One region of the Streptococcus sp. FDAARGOS_192 genome, then DNA from elsewhere that is predicted to be linked to it. Evidence: predicted binding sites of a transcription regulator. Region 1 holds the regulator's gene; the other holds the start of a gene.
The links. Region 1 encodes HrcA, which represses chaperone genes, less so after heat shock. Its sites were predicted from a motif close to TTAGCACTCNNNNNNNNNGAGTGCTAA; they were not measured.

Region 1 (9,161 bases):
AATGGTCAAACCACGATTAAGACAGCTCAAGCACATCCGACTTGGGTTAACCGTACGCCTAAAGGAACAACTTCGCCAGAGGGGTATCCTTTGTATACTTACCAAACTTATATTTTAGAGGATTTCATTAAAGGTGGTAAATATAGAAATAAACTAGATGAAGAAACCAAAGAGCGTATAGATACTGCTTATAAAGAAATGAATGCCCATGTTAATTTAAAATGGAAATAAAGCTAAGATATCGCCTGAATTTGGCGATATTTTTTTGTTTATCGACAAGTTACCCACAGACTTATCCACAGGTGTGGAAAAGTCTGTTGATAGTGTTGAATCTTGATTTTTCAAGGTTTTATAAGAAAGATATTATTTAGGTTGTGAACAAGTTTATCCACAAGTAGTTGGGGCAAAGAGAGGATATTTTCATAAACGATATTAGTTAAATTCCTCGGAAACATTCGTCTTTTTCAAGAAAAAATATGCAAATTTCATAAAAAATAGCATTTTTAATCAAAATATGCTAAAATTATACAAAATAAAATGATGGAGGCTTCTCATGAAAGCGATTATTACAGTTGTAGGTAAGGACAAATCAGGTATTGTTGCGGGTGTTGCGACTAAGGTGGCAGAACTTGGTTTGAATATTGATGATATTTCTCAAACAGTTCTTGATGAATTCTTTACCATGATGGCGGTTGTATCATCAGAAGACAAACAAGATTTTACACACCTACGTGCTGAATTGGAAGCCTTTGGTGAGTCATTGAACGTTAAAATCAACATCCAAAGTTCAGCAATTTTTGATGCTATGCATAACTTGTAAGATAGGAGTAGCTTAAAATGGATATTAAACAGGTCACAGAAACCATTGCCATGATTGAGGAGCAGAACTTTGATGTTCGTACCATTACCATGGGGATTTCACTCCTAGACTGTATCGATTCAGATATCGATAAGGCGGCAGAAAAAGTCTATAACAAGATTGTATCTAAGGCTAAAAATTTGGTAGCTGTTGGTGACGAAATTGCGGCTGAACTTGGTATTCCGATTGTTAATAAACGTGTGTCTGTTACTCCGATTTCAATCATCGGTGCGGCAACAGATGCAACAGACTACGTACCTTTTGCGAAGGCGTTAGACCGAGCAGCTAAGGAAATCGGCGTTAACTTTATTGGTGGTTTCTCTGCACTCGTTCAAAAGGGCTATCAAAAAGGTGATGAGATTCTTATTAATTCTATTCCACGTGCGCTTGCAGAGACTGATTTTGTCTGCTCATCTGTCAACATCGGTTCAACAAAGACTGGTATTAACATGACAGCAGTACGTGACATGGGACGTATCATCAAAGAGGCTTCTGAGGCAGATCCAATGGGCCCAGGTAAATTGGTGGTCTTTGCTAATGCGGTTGAAGATAATCCATTTATGGCAGGTGCCTTCCACGGTGTTGGTGAGGCTGATGTTGTAATCAATGTTGGGGTTTCAGGTCCTGGTGTTGTGCAACGTGCAGTTGAGAAAGTTCCAGGCGAAAGTTTCGATGTTCTAGCTGAAACAGTTAAGAAGACCGCTTTCAAAATCACACGTGTTGGTCAGTTGGTTGGTCAAATGGCCAGCGAACGCCTTGGTGTCGAGTTCGGTATTGTAGATTTGTCTCTTGCGCCAACACCAGCAGTTGGTGATTCAGTAGCCCGTGTACTTGAAGCGATGGGTCTTGAAGTTGTTGGTACGCATGGTACTACTGCAGCTCTAGCCCTTCTTAACGACCAAGTTAAAAAAGGTGGTATCATGGCATGTAACCAAGTTGGTGGTTTGTCAGGTGCCTTTATTCCAGTTTCTGAAGATGAAGGTATGATTGCGGCGGTTCAGTCTGGTCATATCAACCTTGAAAAATTGGAAGCCATGACAGCTATCTGTTCTGTTGGTCTAGACATGATTGCTATTCCTGCTGATACGCCAGATACAACAATCGCGGCCATGATTGCTGATGAGGCGGCTATCGGTGTCATTAACCAGAAAACAACAGCTGTTCGTATCATTCCTTATGGTAAGGAAGGTGATATGTTGGAACTTGGAGGTCTTCTTGGTTATGCACCAGTAATGAAAGTAAACAAGGCTTCATCGGCTGACTTCATTGCACGTGGTGGTCAAATCCCAGCTCCTGTTCACAGCTTTAAAAACTAAGCGGATGTTAAATGCTTTGCCAATTGGTAAGGCATTTTCTGATGGTCTCGCTGGCTAGATAGTCGAGGGGATTTGTGCTATAATGAATTCAAAAAATGACGGAAAGAAGGGGTGCTATGAGTAAGGTTAAGTTGTATATTGCGAGACACGGCAAAACGATGTTTAACACCATTGGTCGTGCACAAGGTTGGTCTGATAGCCCTTTGACCCCGTTCGGTGAAGAAGGTATTCGTGAATTGGGGGTAGGTCTGAAAGCAGCAGGTATCCCTTTCAAGGCCGCATATTCTAGTGATTCAGGTCGAACGATTCAAACTATGGATATCATTTTACGTGAGACGGGTTTAGAAACTATTCCTTATAAACGTGACAAACGTATTCGTGAGTGGTGTTTTGGTAGTTTAGATGGTGGCTATGACGGTGAACTTTTCTATGGTGTGCTACCGAGAACAGATGCTTTTCAAGGTAAAGATTTGCATGAGGTAACTTATCCTGAGCTTGCACAGGGTATCCTTGATGTGGATACGGCTGGTTGGGCAGAGCCTTGGGAAGTGCTCAGAAAACGTATTTTAGAGGGGTTCACAGCTATTGCAGAAAATCTTGAGAGGTCTGGTGGCGGTAATGCTATCGTCGTTAGTCACGGTATGACCATTGCAACCTTTGCTTGGTTAATTGATCCTTCTGTTGAGCATCCTTCATTGGACAATGGTTCGGTTACTGTTGTTGCTTATGAAAATGGTAAATTTACATTAGAAGCACTTGGCGATATGACCTATCGTCAGGTTGGGCGAGAGATAATAGAAAAAGAAAATGGTAAAAAATAACTATCCAAGTCGCCGTCAGGCGAAAAAGCAAACCAACTGGTTTTTGGTTATCAGCAGTGTCTTGATTGCAGTTCTTTTAGTTGCAGCAGGACTTTATTCAGTATTTGGTGTCAGTCGTACAGTCCAACAAACTAATGGATCGTCAGTAACAAAAAGTAGTAAACAAGCTACCGATGCGACTCAAAGCAAGGATGCAAAGGGACTACCTGATGTATCGCCTAAAGACTGGCAATTGCTTTTGGTAAATCGAGATAATAAGTCTAAAGAACTTAACCCTGAGATTGCTGATGTCGATGGTGTTTCTGTAGATGCAAGAATTGCTAAGAACGTTAAGGAGTTTTTAGCAGCTGCTCAAGAAATTGATCCAAGTTATCACTTGATATCAGGTTATCGTAGTGTTACTTATCAGACAGAACTTTATAACAGTTACGTTCAGCAGGAAATGGCTGCTGACCCAAGTTTGACGGAGTCTCAGGCGGAGAAAAAGGTTCAAACCTATTCACAACCACCAGGAGCGAGTGAACACCAAACAGGTCTTGCGATTGATATGAGTACTGTAGATAGCTTAAATGAAGCAGATCCAGATACAGTAGCTAAAGTCAAAGAGTTGGCGCCGAAATATGGCTTTGTTCTTCGTTTTCCAGATGGTAAAACATCGTCAACGGGTGTAGGTTATGAGGATTGGCATTTCCGCTATGTTGGTAAAGAGTCAGCAGAGTATATGACTGAACATAATCTTACTTTGGAGGAGTATTTGGCATTATTAAAGGAGAAAGCTAAGTGAGACGACGTTTTAAACTAAAAGCCTTCATTACCTTAGTTGTTGTTTTTGCTTTAGGTATTCTCTTACCTTTGATTCTTCATGCCTCTACAGATGATAATGCTCGTTCGGTAAAGGTTGCTTACACACAGCAAGAATTTATTGAGACCTTAGCTCCAACAGCTCAAAAGATGTCTAAAAACTATGGTGTACCTGCGTCTATTCTCCTTAGTCAAGCTGCATATGAGTCGAATTATGGTAGCAGTCTTTTATCTGTTAAATATCATAACATCTACAGTCTCCCTGCTCAGCCAGGTCAAGAACGTATTCGTTTAAAGGATAGTATCTACAGTAAAGGGAAGTGGCAATACCAAAAGGTGGATTTTGCAGTTTTTAAGGATTGGTCAAGTTCTATGATGACTTATTTAGAAGAACTTCGCCAAGGAACATGGGGCGAATCGACCTATAAAGAGGTGGCAGGAACGACTAGTTATAAAGTTGCGGCAGAAAAACTACAAGCTGCGGGTTTTAGCAGTGATCCGGGTTATGCCAAACACCTCATATCTATTATTGAGACCTATCATTTGTCAAAATATGATTGATAAGATTAGAGTGCCTCTGAGGTGCTCTTTTTTTGCTTTTCTAGGTCTTAAGATGTATTTTTAGCACTCTTACAAAAAGAGTGCTAAATTTTTGGTTTTTTGGGTTGACATGTTCAAGTTTAGGTGTATAATAGAATCATAAGTTAGCAGTCGATGTATTAGAGTGCTAATAAATAGAAATGAGGTGACATCGTGATTACGCAAAGGCAAAACACTATTTTGAATTTGATAGTTGAGATGTTCACTCGTACACATGAACCGGTTGGTTCTAAAGCATTACAAGAATCAATTGATTCGAGTTCAGCGACCATTCGTAATGACATGGCCAAGCTTGAAAAGATGGGCTATCTTGAAAAAGCTCATACTTCTAGTGGACGTATGCCAAGCCGAGCAGGTTTCCAGTATTTCGTCGCTAATTCTTTGAATCTTGATACGATTGATGAACAAGATGTTTATCAAGTGGTCAAGGCCTTTGATTTTGAAGCCTTTAAACTTGAAGATATCTTGGATGCAGCGGCGAAGCTGCTGGCAGAAATGACAGGATGTACAGCAGTGATTCAAGATGTGGAGCCGACACGACAACGTCTGACTGGATTTGACATTGTTCATCTATCCAATCACGACGCTTTAGCGGTTCTTACTCTAGATGAATCTAAGCCTGTGACAGTTCAATTTGCTATTCCAAAAAATTTCTTGTCTAGTGATTTGGAAATTCTTCATAAGCTTGTTCAAGAACGTTTTTTGGGAAACACTGTCTTAGATATCCATTACCGATTGAGAACTGAGATTCCTCAGATTGTGCAAAAGTATTTCAAAATAACAGATAATGTTCTAGATTTGTTTGATTATATCTTTTCACAACTTTTTAAGGAATTGATTTTCATCGAAGGTAAGGTTGCATCACTGACTTATGCCGACTTAAAAACCTATCAATTTTTGGACAATCCACAACATGTGGCACTTGAGCTTCGATCAGCTATCTCCGATGATGAAGTGACCAAGATTTCGGTTGCAGAATCAACTGAAGAAGCGCTTGAAAATGTCACAGTTATGAGTCATAAATTCCTGATTCCTTATCGTGGGATGGCACTCATGCATGTGATTGGCCCAATTGAAATGGATTATCGTCGCATGGTTAGTTTGGTCAATGTTATTAGTAGAGTTTTGGTTATGAAGTTGACGGATTATTACCGTTACCTCAATAGTAACCATTATGAAGTTAGCTAAGATATAACATTTAAAAAGTATAGAAAGAGGTGTATGCCTTGACTGAAGATATTAAAAAAGAAGAAGTGAAAGAAGAGGAAGCTACGGAGACAACTGAAGAAGTTGTAGAGGAAGTAAGCGAACCTTCTGAACTTGAAGAAGTCCAAGCGCGTGCCGAAGAATTTGAAAACAAATACCTTCGTGCCCATGCAGAAATGCAAAACATTCAGCGACGTGCAAATGAAGAACGTCAACAATTGCAAAAGTATCGTAGCCAAGATTTGGCAAAAGCGATTTTGCCATCACTTGATAACCTTGAACGTGCTCTTGCCGTTGAGGGCTTGACTGATGATGTCAAAAAAGGCTTGGAAATGGTGCAAGAAAGTTTAGTGCATGCTCTTAAAGAGGAAGGAATTGAAGAAATTCCAGCTGATGGTGATTTCGATCATAACTTCCACATGGCAATTCAAACAATGCCTGCAGATGATGAACATCCAGCAGACACGATTGCACAAGTTTTCCAAAAAGGGTATAAACTCCACGAACGCGTCTTACGCCCAGCTATGGTAGTTGTATACAACTAGGATACAAAGTCCGTAAAAGCTCACAGTAAAAATAGGAGATTGACGAAGTGTTCGATGAACACAAGGAAATCTATCTTTTTTACCCAGAGCTTAGGGCGTGTTCAACTAGGCAATTCTGACGGTTGCTGAAGCAACTCGTCAGAAAACGGCAAGCGCCATAGCGATTGCCTAGCCTCCTTACTAACTCGTCGTCAAAATAAAATCGATTTCGACTTCTTGTGTCGTAACATAATTGAAAACTTGTCCGAAATGACAGAAAACTATGAATGAAAGATAAAAAAAGCAAAATAGAAATTAAAGTAAAAAGGGGAAAAACATATGTCTAAAATCATTGGTATTGACTTAGGTACAACAAACTCAGCAGTAGCAGTTCTTGAAGGAACTGAATCAAAAATTATCGCAAACCCAGAAGGTAACCGCACAACTCCATCTGTTGTGTCATTCAAAAACGGTGAAATCATCGTTGGTGACGCTGCAAAACGTCAAGCAGTAACAAACCCAGATACAATCATCTCTATCAAATCTAAGATGGGTACTTCTGAAAAAGTTTCTGCAAACGGTAAAGAATACACACCACAAGAGATTTCAGCTATGATTCTTCAATACTTGAAAGGTTATGCTGAAGATTACCTTGGTGAAAAAGTAACTAAAGCAGTTATCACAGTTCCTGCTTACTTCAACGATGCACAACGTCAAGCAACAAAAGACGCTGGTAAAATCGCTGGTCTTGAAGTAGAACGTATCGTCAACGAACCAACAGCAGCAGCTCTTGCTTACGGTTTGGATAAGACTGATAAAGAAGAAAAAATCTTGGTATTCGACCTTGGTGGTGGTACATTCGACGTATCTATCCTTGAACTTGGTGACGGTGTCTTTGACGTGTTGGCAACTGCAGGGGATAACAAACTCGGTGGTGATGACTTTGACCAAAAAATCATCGACCACATGGTTGAAGAATTCAAGAAAGAAAATGGAATCGACTTGTCAACAGACAAGATGGCTCTTCAACGCTTGAAAGATGCAGCTGAAAAAGCTAAGAAAGACCTTTCTGGTGTTACTTCAACACAAATCAGCTTGCCATTCATCACTGCTGGTGAGGCTGGACCTCTTCACTTGGAAATGACATTGACTCGTGCGAAATTCGATGATTTGACTCGTGACCTTGTAGAACGTACGAAAACTCCAGTTCGTCAAGCCCTTTCAGATGCAGGTTTGAGCTTGTCAGATATTGACGAAGTTATCCTTGTCGGTGGTTCAACTCGTATCCCTGCCGTTGTAGAAGCTGTTAAAGCTGAAACTGGTAAAGAACCAAACAAATCAGTTAACCCTGATGAAGTAGTTGCCATGGGTGCTGCTATCCAAGGTGGTGTTATTACTGGTGATGTCAAAGACGTTGTCCTTCTTGACGTAACTCCATTGTCACTTGGTATCGAAACAATGGGTGGAGTGTTCACAAAACTTATTGACCGCAACACTACTATTCCAACATCTAAATCACAAGTCTTCTCAACTGCAGCAGACAACCAACCAGCCGTTGATATCCACGTTCTTCAAGGGGAACGCCCAATGGCAGCAGATAACAAGACTCTTGGACGCTTCCAATTGACTGATATCCCAGCTGCACCTCGTGGTATTCCACAAATCGAAGTTACTTTCGATATTGATAAGAACGGTATCGTATCTGTTAAAGCTAAAGACCTTGGAACTCAAAAAGAACAAACAATTGTCATCCAATCTAACTCTGGTTTGACAGACGAAGAAATTGAAAAGATGATGAAAGATGCTGAAGCAAATGCTGAAGCAGATGCAAAACGTAAAGAAGAAGTAGATCTTCGTAACGAAGTTGACCAAGCTATCTTTGCGACTGAAAAAACAATCAAAGAAACAGAAGGTAAAGGCTTCGACACAGAACGTGATGCTGCTCAATCAGCTCTTGATGAACTTAAGAAAGCTCAAGAATCAGGCAATCTTGATGACATGAAGGCTAAATTGGAAGCTCTTAACGAAAAAGCTCAAGCTCTTGCAGTTAAACTTTACGAACAAGCTGCAGCAGCACAACAAGCTCAAGCAGGAGCAGAAGGTGCACAAACAGCAGATAACTCAGGCGACGATGTTGTAGACGGAGAGTTTACTGAAAAGTAAGATGTAAAGTCCATTAAAACCTCACAGTAAAAATAGGAAGATTTCTCTTTTTCACCAAGAGGTTAGGGTGTGCTCAGTTCGGTAAGGTGTTGAGCTTAGCTAGTAAATGATAAAAAGAAATCCAGAGGTTGCAAACCAGCCTCTGTTTTTCGCTAAAATAAGTGAAGTGAATATAAGATATAGTTTTACTTCGTATCGTAACAAATATAAAATAGAAAGGAACAAAGAGTGTTCGTCGTTGAACACGGGCTAGGGATTAAGCCAAAAAGATAGTTGGTTTCAAGGGACTAGGTGTTCATCTTCAAAACTATTACTTTGGCTTTCTCCATTAGATGCCCTTTGTATCTAAAATTATGAACAATACCGAATATTACGATCGTCTTGGGGTATCTAAGGATGCCTCTCAAGATGAAATTAAACGTGCCTATCGTAAGATGTCTAAGAAATACCACCCAGACATTAATAAAGAACCGGGTGCGGAAGAAAAATATAAAGAGGTTCAAGAGGCCTACGAAACTTTAAGTGATGACCAAAAACGTGCAGCCTATGACCAATACGGACCAGATGGTGCGAATGGTTTTGGTGGTCAAGGAGGCTTTGGTGGCTTCGATGGTGGTGCAGGCTTTGGTGGCTTTGAGGATATCTTCTCTAGCTTCTTTGGTGGTGGTGCTACTCGTAACCCGAATGCTCCACGTCAAGGTGATGATCTTCAGTACCGTGTCAACCTAAGCTTCGAAGAGGCGATTTTTGGTGCCGAAAAAGAAGTTCACTACAATCGTGAAGCAACATGTAAGACATGTTCGGGATCTGGTGCAAAACCTGGCACAAGCCCTGTAACTTGTGGTCGCTGTCATGGTCAAGGGGTTATCAA
Region 2 (9,161 bases), 470 kb from region 1:
TCCTTACGTTTATTTGCCTATATTATACTAAAATTTTGCTCATTTTCCTATTGATTTAGGCAGAATTAGGGATAAATTTGAAAATAGGAAATGAAAAGATAAAGAAACCAAGCCATTGCGACTTGGTTTCTTTATTTAATCAGTTTCTTTTGCTGTCTCAGCTTTCTGAGCAGTTTTTTCGGCTTTTTTAGCAGACTTAATGGTGATGTGGCCTTTTGAAGTCATGACTGCCTTGAGATCTTTTTCGTTTGGATTTTCAAGGTAGAAGTCAGTAATAGCGTCTTCAATATGATCTTGGATGGTACGACGTAGTGGTCGAGCACCCATCTTAGGATCGTAACCAAGGTCAACCAATTTTTCCTTAACTTTCTCAGTTACACTGAGGTGGATACCGTTATTAGCCAAGCGTTGGTTGACATTATCAAGCATGAGGTCCACGATAGTGAGGAGATTTTCCTTGCTAAGGGCAGAGAATTCGATAATACCGTCAAAACGGTTCATGAATTCAGGGCTGAAGAAATCTCCAAGCTGGTTAAGCACAGAATTGGTACGATTTTCACGGGCAGCTCCAAAGCCAACGCTAGCTTCTACTTTACCTGTACCAGCATTTGAAGTCATGATGATGATGGTATCCTTGAAACTTACAGTTCGCCCTTGACCATCAGTCAAGCGACCGTCGTCAAGAACTTGGAGGAACATGTGAAGAACGTCTGGGTGAGCTTTTTCAACCTCATCTAGAAGAATGAGTGAATAAGGATTACGGCGGACTTTTTCAGTTAACTGACCAGCTTCGTCGTAACCGACATATCCTGGAGGGGCACCGACTAATTTGGCAACGGCGTGTTTTTCCATGTATTCTGACATGTCGAAACGAATCATACTGTCAGCTGAACCAAAGAGTTCAATCGCCAATTGTTTAGAGAGTTCAGTTTTACCGACTCCTGTAGGACCTACGAAGAGGAAGCTACCAATTGGGCGATTTGGTGCACCCAATCCAACACGATTACGACGGATGGCTTTGGCAATCTTATCAACTGCGGCATCTTGTCCGATAACATGTGATTTAAGATCATCAGCAAGACTAAGAAGTTGTGATTGTTCTTTTTCTTTCAAATCACCGACAGGAATATTGGTTTTTTGTTCCACAATGGCTTCGATATGTTTTTCTGTGATGACAGGCATATCTTGGTCTTTGATGGTTTGTTTTTGCATTTCCTTGTATTTGGCAATTTGATCACGGAAATAGGCAGCTTTTTCAAAGTCTTCGTCACGAGTAGCTTGAGCCTTGAGGTTTTCAGCCTCAATCAAACGTTTGTCGATATCTTTAGGATCAACAAAGTTGAGGGTCAAGTTCATCTTAGAACCTGCTTCATCGAGAAGGTCGATGGCCTTGTCTGGCAAGAAACGGTCTTGAATGTAGCGGTTGGACAATTCTGCAGCTGCAGTAATTGCTTCGTCCGTATATTTGACGTGGTGGTAGTCTTGATATTTAGGCTGAATCCCACGCAAAATAGTGATGGTTTCCTCAACCGTTGGTTCGTCAACCTTAACTGGTTGCATACGACGCTCTAGGGCAGCATCTTTTTCGATGATGCGGTATTCGTTGAGTGTTGTTGCTCCGACCAGTTGAAGTTCTCCACGAGCAAGGGCAGGTTTTAGGATGTTTCCAGCATCCATATTGCCATCACCAGCATTACCAGCTCCCACAATTTCATGGATTTCATCAATAAATAGGATAACATCCTGACGTTGACGAATTTCTTCCATGAGTTTTTGCATGCGTTCTTCAAATTGGCCACGGATACCAGTCCCTTGAACCAGACTGACCACATCAAGACGGATGACTTGTTTGCCTTGGAGTTTTTGTGGCACGCTACCGTCTACAATTTTTTGAGCTAGGCCTTCAACGACAGCAGTCTTACCGACACCGGGTTCACCGATGAGGACGGGGTTGTTCTTGGTACGGCGGTTAAGGATTTCGATGACACGAATGATTTCCTCGTCACGACCAATGACAGGATCAATATCTCCACGACGAGCGATGTCAGTGATGTTAATGCCGAACTCTTCAAGAAGACCTTGTGGCTGTTGAGGAGCTTGTTGGCGTGGTCCTCCTGGACGGCCTGGCCCTTGTGTATTGCCACCGTTTCCTCGGTTACCTCCTTCTTGTGTTGGAGGTGTATTGGGAAGATCGCCGTTAGAAGAACGGAAGTTATTTAGGTCGCTGAAGAAATCGTCGAAGAAGTTGGAACCTCCTGTTTGATTGAATTGATTGAGGGGGTTCTCTGGATCGGATTTCATGATTTTATAACAATTTTGACAGAGGTCAACTTGTTGCTGATTACCATTTACATTGGTATACAAATGAATACTAGCTTCATTAAGGTTACAGTTTTGACAGAGCATATCAGTACCTCTTTTCTATCTGAATTGGGAAAGATCTTTATTGAAAACAATCTTGGTCAAAAAAGGTCAAATCTATGACTCCATTATAGCATGCGGAAGGTAGATTGCAAGTAAAAAGCATCTAGGTTTGGCACTCTCTTAACAAGAGTGCTAACATTGAATTTTAATTCAAAAATGCTTGTCTAAAATGCATAAATATTATATAATGTTTTTATATTATTCAGAACGAAAGAGAGATGCCTATGACACAAGCTAAATCATTTTTGAAAGAAATCGACTTTACCAAGCAGGAACTTGAGGAGTTAATCGATTTATCTATAAAATTTAAACAGCTAAAGAAGGAAGGAATTCCGCATAAATATTTAGATGGCTTAAATATTGCCTTGATTTTTGAAAAAACATCCACAAGAACTCGCTCAGCTTTTACAGTGGCTGGTCAGGACCTAGGTATGAATGTGACCTACCTTGGTGCTGGAGACATTCAGTTAGGTAAAAAGGAATCTGTAGTTGATACAGCCAAGGTGCTTGGTTCTATGTTTGATGGAATCGAATACCGTGGTTTTAAGCAAGAAGATGTCGAAGATTTGGCTAAGTACTCAGGAGTTCCGGTCTGGAATGGTTTGACGGATACCTGGCATCCAACGCAAATGATTGCGGATTTCATGACTTTGAAGGAGCGTTTTGGTAGTTTGGAAGGTTTGACCATCGCCTATATTGGAGATGGTAGAAATAATATGGCCAACTCACTTTTGGTCACTTCGGCTATTTTAGGCGTTAATGTCAAGATTATTGCCCCAGAGGTGCTGCAACCTGAAGATGAGATTGTAGCCCTAGCTCAGAAACATAATAATGGTGCCGATTTAACCATTACAGATGATATTTCAGAGGTCAAGGGAGTGGATATGCTTTATACGGATGTCTGGGTATCTATGGGTGAAGAAGTAGACTTTAAATCTCGTATTGATTTACTCCTGCCTTATCAAATTAATGCAGACCTACTTGCCAAGACGGAAAATCCAGATGTCATCGTTATGCACTGTCTCCCAGCTTTTCATGATCTCAATACCCAAATTGGGCAAGAAATCTATGACAAATATGGTTTGGCAGAATTAGAAATCACCGATCAAGTCTTCCAAAAATACAGCGATATCATCTTCCAAGAAGCTGAGAATCGTATGCATTCTATCAAGGCCATTATGTACAATTCCTTGAAAAATATCTAAAATTCCCCCATTTTTCCCATAAGTGTGATAAAATAAGTAAGAAATACACAATTAATAGGAGAAATAACATGGAATCACATTTGGTGAGAATCATTAACCGTCTTGAAATGATGGCGGCTGATGGTGGTAATTTGAAACGTAATTTTGAACGTGAAGGAGTGGTTGTTGCCGAAGTATCATTTAGCAACGATCCTGAAAATGGTCCAGTTTTCACATTGCGTGATGTTGAAGCACGTGAATCTTATTCATTTGATAGCATCGACTTGATTGCAATGGAAATCTACGATTTGCTTTACTAATAAATTATTTTGGAACTTTACAAGGTTCCAAAAATCAGAATGCCTGAAACTATCGAGTTTCAGGCATTTTTATCAGGATGAAAGCATGGGGTGATGCTTGTATGGCTTGTCAAAACAGGCAGTGTTTCAACTCATTGGCAAAGTTTTTGGCGTGGTGTCATCTTGGAAATACATGAGGTGTATTGCTTAAGAGTTTTGCTAGCTAGGTCTATAACTTAGTTTTTATACTGAAATATCGCATTTATAAGAAAATACTTTATTATTATACAGTCTTCTGATATAATATTGAAGAATATTAGTAAGGAGTATCTAGATGAATTTTTCATTTCTACCACAGTTTTGGTCTTACTTTAACTATGGTGTCTTAGTAACAATTATGATTTCGGTCTGCGTGGTCTTCTTCGGAACCATCCTTGGGGTTTTGGTATCCTTGGCCAAGCGTTCTGGAATCAAACCTTTGGAGTGGTTGGTAAGCCTTTATGTTTGGGTTTTCCGTGGGACTCCTATGGTTGTACAGATTATGATTGCTTTTAACCTCATCCACATGAATCTTCCAACTGTTCAGTTTGGCATTTTGAACCTTGATTTGTCACGTATCGTTCCAGGTATTATCGTCCTTTCTTTGAACAGTGGTGCTTATATTTCTGAGAGTGTGCGTGCAGGTATCGAGTCTATTCCTAAAGGTCAGGTTGAAGCTGCCTACTCACTTGGTATCCGTCCATGGAATACCATGCGTTATGTGGTCTTGCCTCAAGCTATTAAAAATATCTTGCCTGCCTTGGGTAACGAGTTTGTTACTATTATCAAGGATAGTTCGCTCTTGCAAACCATCGGAGTTATGGAATTGTGGAATGGTGCACAAACTGTTGCAACAACAACCTACTTGACCTTGACACCGCTCTTGTTCGCAGCCTTCTATTATTTGATTGTGACAACGGCTATGACGGCACTCTTGAAACAAATGGAAAAACGACTTGGGGAGGGACGTAAATAATGGCAGAAACAATTATTGAGATTAAAAATCTTCACAAGTATTTTGGTAAGAACGAAGTTCTCAAAGGGATTGATCTAGATATTAAAAAGGGTGAGGTAGTGGTTATCATCGGTCCTTCAGGATCAGGAAAATCTACCTTCCTACGCTCAATGAACTTGCTTGAGAAACCTACAAAAGGTGTTATTTCCTTTGAAGGTGTGGATATTACAGATAAAAATAACGACATTTTCAAAATGCGTGAGAAGATGGGAATGGTTTTCCAACAGTTCAACCTCTTCCCTAATATGACAGTTAAAGAAAATATCACCTTGTCGCCAATTAAGACTAAGGGTGTTTCTAAAGCTGATGCAGAAGCAAAGGCTATGGAACTTTTAGAAAAGGTTGGCTTGAAAGATAAGGCAGATGCCTACCCAACAAGTCTATCAGGTGGTCAGCAACAACGTATTGCGATTGCACGTGGTTTGGCTATGGATCCAGATGTTCTCTTGTTTGACGAACCAACATCAGCCCTTGACCCAGAAATGGTTGGTGAAGTTCTTGCAGTTATGCAGGACCTTGCTAAATCAGGGATGACAATGGCAATCGTTACCCACGAAATGGGCTTTGCTTATGAAGTGGCTGATCGTGTTATCTTTATGGATGGCGGTGTTATTGTCGAAGAAGGCACACCACAAGAGATTTTCGACAATACTAAGGAAGATCGTACCAAGGATTTCTTGAGTAAAGTTTTGTAAGATATTCATTAAGTATGTATACATTGTTTGTGAAGGCTGGAACTTTTCCGGCCTTTTCTTTTTGTGTTCTGCTTTTCTAGAATCATTCTTGTTTAGGATAATATTGCGGAAAAGATGGATAAATATGCTATAATGATGCCATATCAAAAATAATAAAGTAGGTCAAGAAATATGCTCATATATGATGCGGCCTTAAAAACGCCTTACCGGATTCTTGGCATTAACCTCCCTAAGGATAGTCTTTTGCACTTATCTAACCTAGGGTTGGCTGCCGGTGAAACGATTGAGGTGGTAACTAAGACCAAAAACAGTGCTATTATTATCGTTAAAGGGAGTCGCTTAGCCTTTGATGCTTCGATTCTAGATAAGATTGATTTGGCACCTGCGGAGGAAAATCAGGAAAAGATACCTCTTTCTGAATTACCGGTTGGACGTTCGGCTATCGTTACTGATATTTTTTCAGCAAATGAAACCAAACGACGTCTTATGGATATGGGAATTACAAAGCGTACTCGGGTGTTGTTGCGTAAGGTAGCCCCTTTGGGAGATCCTCTAGAAATTAGTTTGAGAGGGTACGAATTAACCCTACGCAAGTCGGAAGCGCAAATGATTAGTGTGGTCATGCTGGATGAGGGAGAGGAAAAATGACAGAAATTGCATTAATAGGTAATCCTAATAGTGGTAAAACCAGTTTATTCAACCTGATAACAGGGAACAATCAGCGTGTTGGTAACTGGCCGGGTGTTACTGTAGAACGAAAAAGTGGTCTGGTTAAAAAGAATAAGGATTTAGAAATCCAGGATTTACCAGGAATTTACTCAATGTCACCCTATAGTCCTGAAGAAAAGGTAGCGCGTGACTATTTGTTGAGCCAAAGGGCCGACAGCATTTTAAATGTAGTCGATGCGACAAATTTGGAGCGTAATCTTTATCTGACAACGCAGTTGATTGAGACAGGTATTCCAGTCACTTTAGCGCTTAACATGAGTGATGTTTTAGAGGCTCAGGGAAAACAGATTAATGTTGATAAATTATCTTACCATCTAGGCGTCCCAGTAGTAGCTACTAGTGCTCTCAAGCAAACTGGTATTGATCAGGTTGTGAAGAAGGCGGCACATACGACAACCTCTACAGTTGCTGACATTGCTTTTCCAATTTATGACGATAAATTAGAAGCTGCCATCTCACAAATTTTGGAAGTCTTGGGAAATTCGGTGCCGCAAAGGTCTGCGCGTTTTTACGCCATTAAACTCTTTGAACACGATGCTTTAGTTGAGGCTGAGCTAGACTTGTCCCCATTCCAACGAAAAGAAATCAAAGACATCATTCGAATCACTGAGGAAGTTTTCACCGAAGATGCGGAGTCAATTGTCATTAATGAGCGTTATGCCTTTATCGAACGAGTTTGTCAGATGGCTCAAAGTCATACAGAAGATTTTGCCCTGACCTTGTCGGATAAGATTGATAGGATTGTCACCAACCGTATTTTGGCCTTGCCAATTTTCGCAGTGGTTATGTATTTGGTTTATTTCTTATCTATTCAGACTGTTGGAACCATGTGGACAGACTGGGCTAACGATGTGCTTTTTGGTAAGTATGTTCCAGATTTGGTAACGTCTGGTCTTGACTATCTTCAAGTTCAGGACTGGCTTAAGTCTTTGATTGTTGATGGGATTGTCGCTGGGATTGGGACAGTACTAGGATTCCTACCTCAAATATTTGTGCTCTTTATCTGTTTGGGTGTGCTTGAGGACATTGGATATATGAGTCGTATTGCCTTTGTTATGGACCGTATTTTCCGACGTTTTGGTCTTTCTGGGAAATCCTTTATTCCTATGTTGATTTCTACAGGTTGTGGGGTTCCAGCGGTTATGTCTAGTCGAACCATTGAAAATGAAAGGGACCGTCGCATTACCATTATGACGGCAACCTTCATGCCTTGTTCGGCCAAGTTGGAAATTATTGCCTTGATTGCTGGAGCTTTCTTCCCTAGTAATTCTTTAGTAGCACCAAGTACCTATTTTATTGGGATGGCTGCTATTATCCTATCGGGTATTGCCCTCAAAAAGACGAGTTTTTTAGGTGGTTTAACCAGTCCGTTTATTATGGAATTGCCTGCCTATCACTGGCCTAAAGCCATGTCGGTCTTGCGTTATGCTTTTGGTAAGGCTATGAGTTTTGTCAAACGTGCGGGAACCATCATTTTCAGTTTGACCGTTCTTATCTGGTTTATGTCTAACTACAACTTTACCCTACATACTGTAGATACGGAAGTTAGCATTTTGGCGACTTTAGGTAAGGGCTTGTCTTGGATTTTTGACCCACTCGGATTTGGAAATTGGAAGGCAACAGTTGCGGCTCTCACAGGTTTAGCTGCCAAGGAGACCGTTGTTGCCACCTTTGGTATTCTCTATCATAATAGCAGTGAGGCGGGTCTGGCTGAGGCTCTGCGAGGAGATTATTCTTCCCTAGCTGCCTATTCCTTCTTGATTTTTAACTTGCTTTGTGCGCCATGTTTTGCGGCTATTGGAGCTATTAAGCGTGAAATGGCCAATCTTAAATGGACGGTTGGGGCTATCGGTTTCCAAACAGGTCTAGCTTATTGTGTGAGTTTAATCCTTTACCAGTTTGGTCAAGTCATCCTGTACGGTAAGTCAATGACAATTTGGACTTTGGTTGCTTTCTTACTTTTAGTAACGATGATTTACTTTGTTGTTCGTAAACCACGTCAGATTAAGGATCAAATCATTAGCTTGGATAATCTTCAAGAAGCTCATATTTAGGTTTAGGAGGAATTGTTATGTCTACCTTTATCATTGCTTTCATTATTTTTGCTTTGGCTGGTCTTGGCATCCGTCACTATATCAAAGGCAAAGGATCTTGTGGCGATTGCGAGTGTTCTTGTCCAGTTAAGGAAGAAATGCATAAGGCTAATCGCTAATAATATATAGAAAAATGGTCTCTTATTCATTTAAGAGACCATTTTCTTACGATTGTAAGAAATGTATAAAGGTATCTAGGTTGGAAGTGTGATACTATAAGATAGATAAATAATCTAAATTTTTAACAAAAAAGGGAGATGTATAAGGAATGGTTTTGAACAAAGAGATTGTCCTAATTCATGGGACCTGGTGTGATGGCAATGTTTGGGGAGAATTTGCGACAGGTCTACGTCAAATGGGATATAAGGTGCATACACCTAGCTTTCGTTACCATGACCTACCTTATCAAGAGTGCCTAGCTAAAGTTGGGACTGTTACCTTGCAGGACTATCGAGATGATTTAGTGGCTTTGATTGAAAGTCTAGACCAACCACCACTCATTTTAGGGCACTCTTTAGGCTGTCTGGTGGCTCAAATGGTTGCTGAAAAGACAGAAGTTGCTGGTATGATTCTCATGGGACCTGCTCCGACAGCAGATATTTATGCCTTTTATCCAACCATGTTAGCTTGTTTTGGCAAACACTTTTTACGCTGGGGGTTTTGGAAAAAAGCCATGCCCCCTT

Region 2: A6J31_RS02075 (ATP-dependent Clp protease ATP-binding subunit) is a predicted target of HrcA. The motif match lies at 2,534-2,560, and genes of this name have one in related genera.

The regions. Positions count from the first base shown of each region.
Region 1 is NZ_CP020431.2:1,943,893-1,953,053, forward strand. Features, by position in the region: gene A6J31_RS10075 (CapA family protein) at 1-231, shown strand, start outside; gene A6J31_RS10080 (ACT domain-containing protein) at 554-820, shown strand; gene A6J31_RS10085 (PFL family protein) at 838-2,175, shown strand; gene A6J31_RS10090 (histidine phosphatase family protein) at 2,292-2,996, shown strand; gene A6J31_RS10095 (M15 family metallopeptidase) at 2,983-3,780, shown strand; gene A6J31_RS10100 (glycoside hydrolase family 73 protein) at 3,777-4,358, shown strand; gene hrcA (heat-inducible transcriptional repressor HrcA) at 4,551-5,585, shown strand; gene grpE (nucleotide exchange factor GrpE) at 5,624-6,148, shown strand; gene dnaK (molecular chaperone DnaK) at 6,467-8,290, shown strand; gene dnaJ (molecular chaperone DnaJ) at 8,644-9,161, shown strand, end outside.
Region 2 is NZ_CP020431.2:210,705-219,865, forward strand. Features, by position in the region: gene A6J31_RS02075 (ATP-dependent Clp protease ATP-binding subunit) at 136-2,406, opposite strand; gene argF (ornithine carbamoyltransferase) at 2,649-3,629, shown strand; gene A6J31_RS02085 (DUF1797 family protein) at 3,698-3,928, shown strand; gene A6J31_RS02090 (amino acid ABC transporter permease) at 4,242-4,922, shown strand; gene A6J31_RS02095 (amino acid ABC transporter ATP-binding protein) at 4,922-5,656, shown strand; gene A6J31_RS02100 (ferrous iron transport protein A) at 5,828-6,304, shown strand; gene feoB (ferrous iron transport protein B) at 6,301-8,439, shown strand; gene A6J31_RS02110 (FeoB-associated Cys-rich membrane protein) at 8,457-8,597, shown strand; gene A6J31_RS02115 (alpha/beta fold hydrolase) at 8,747-9,161, shown strand, end outside.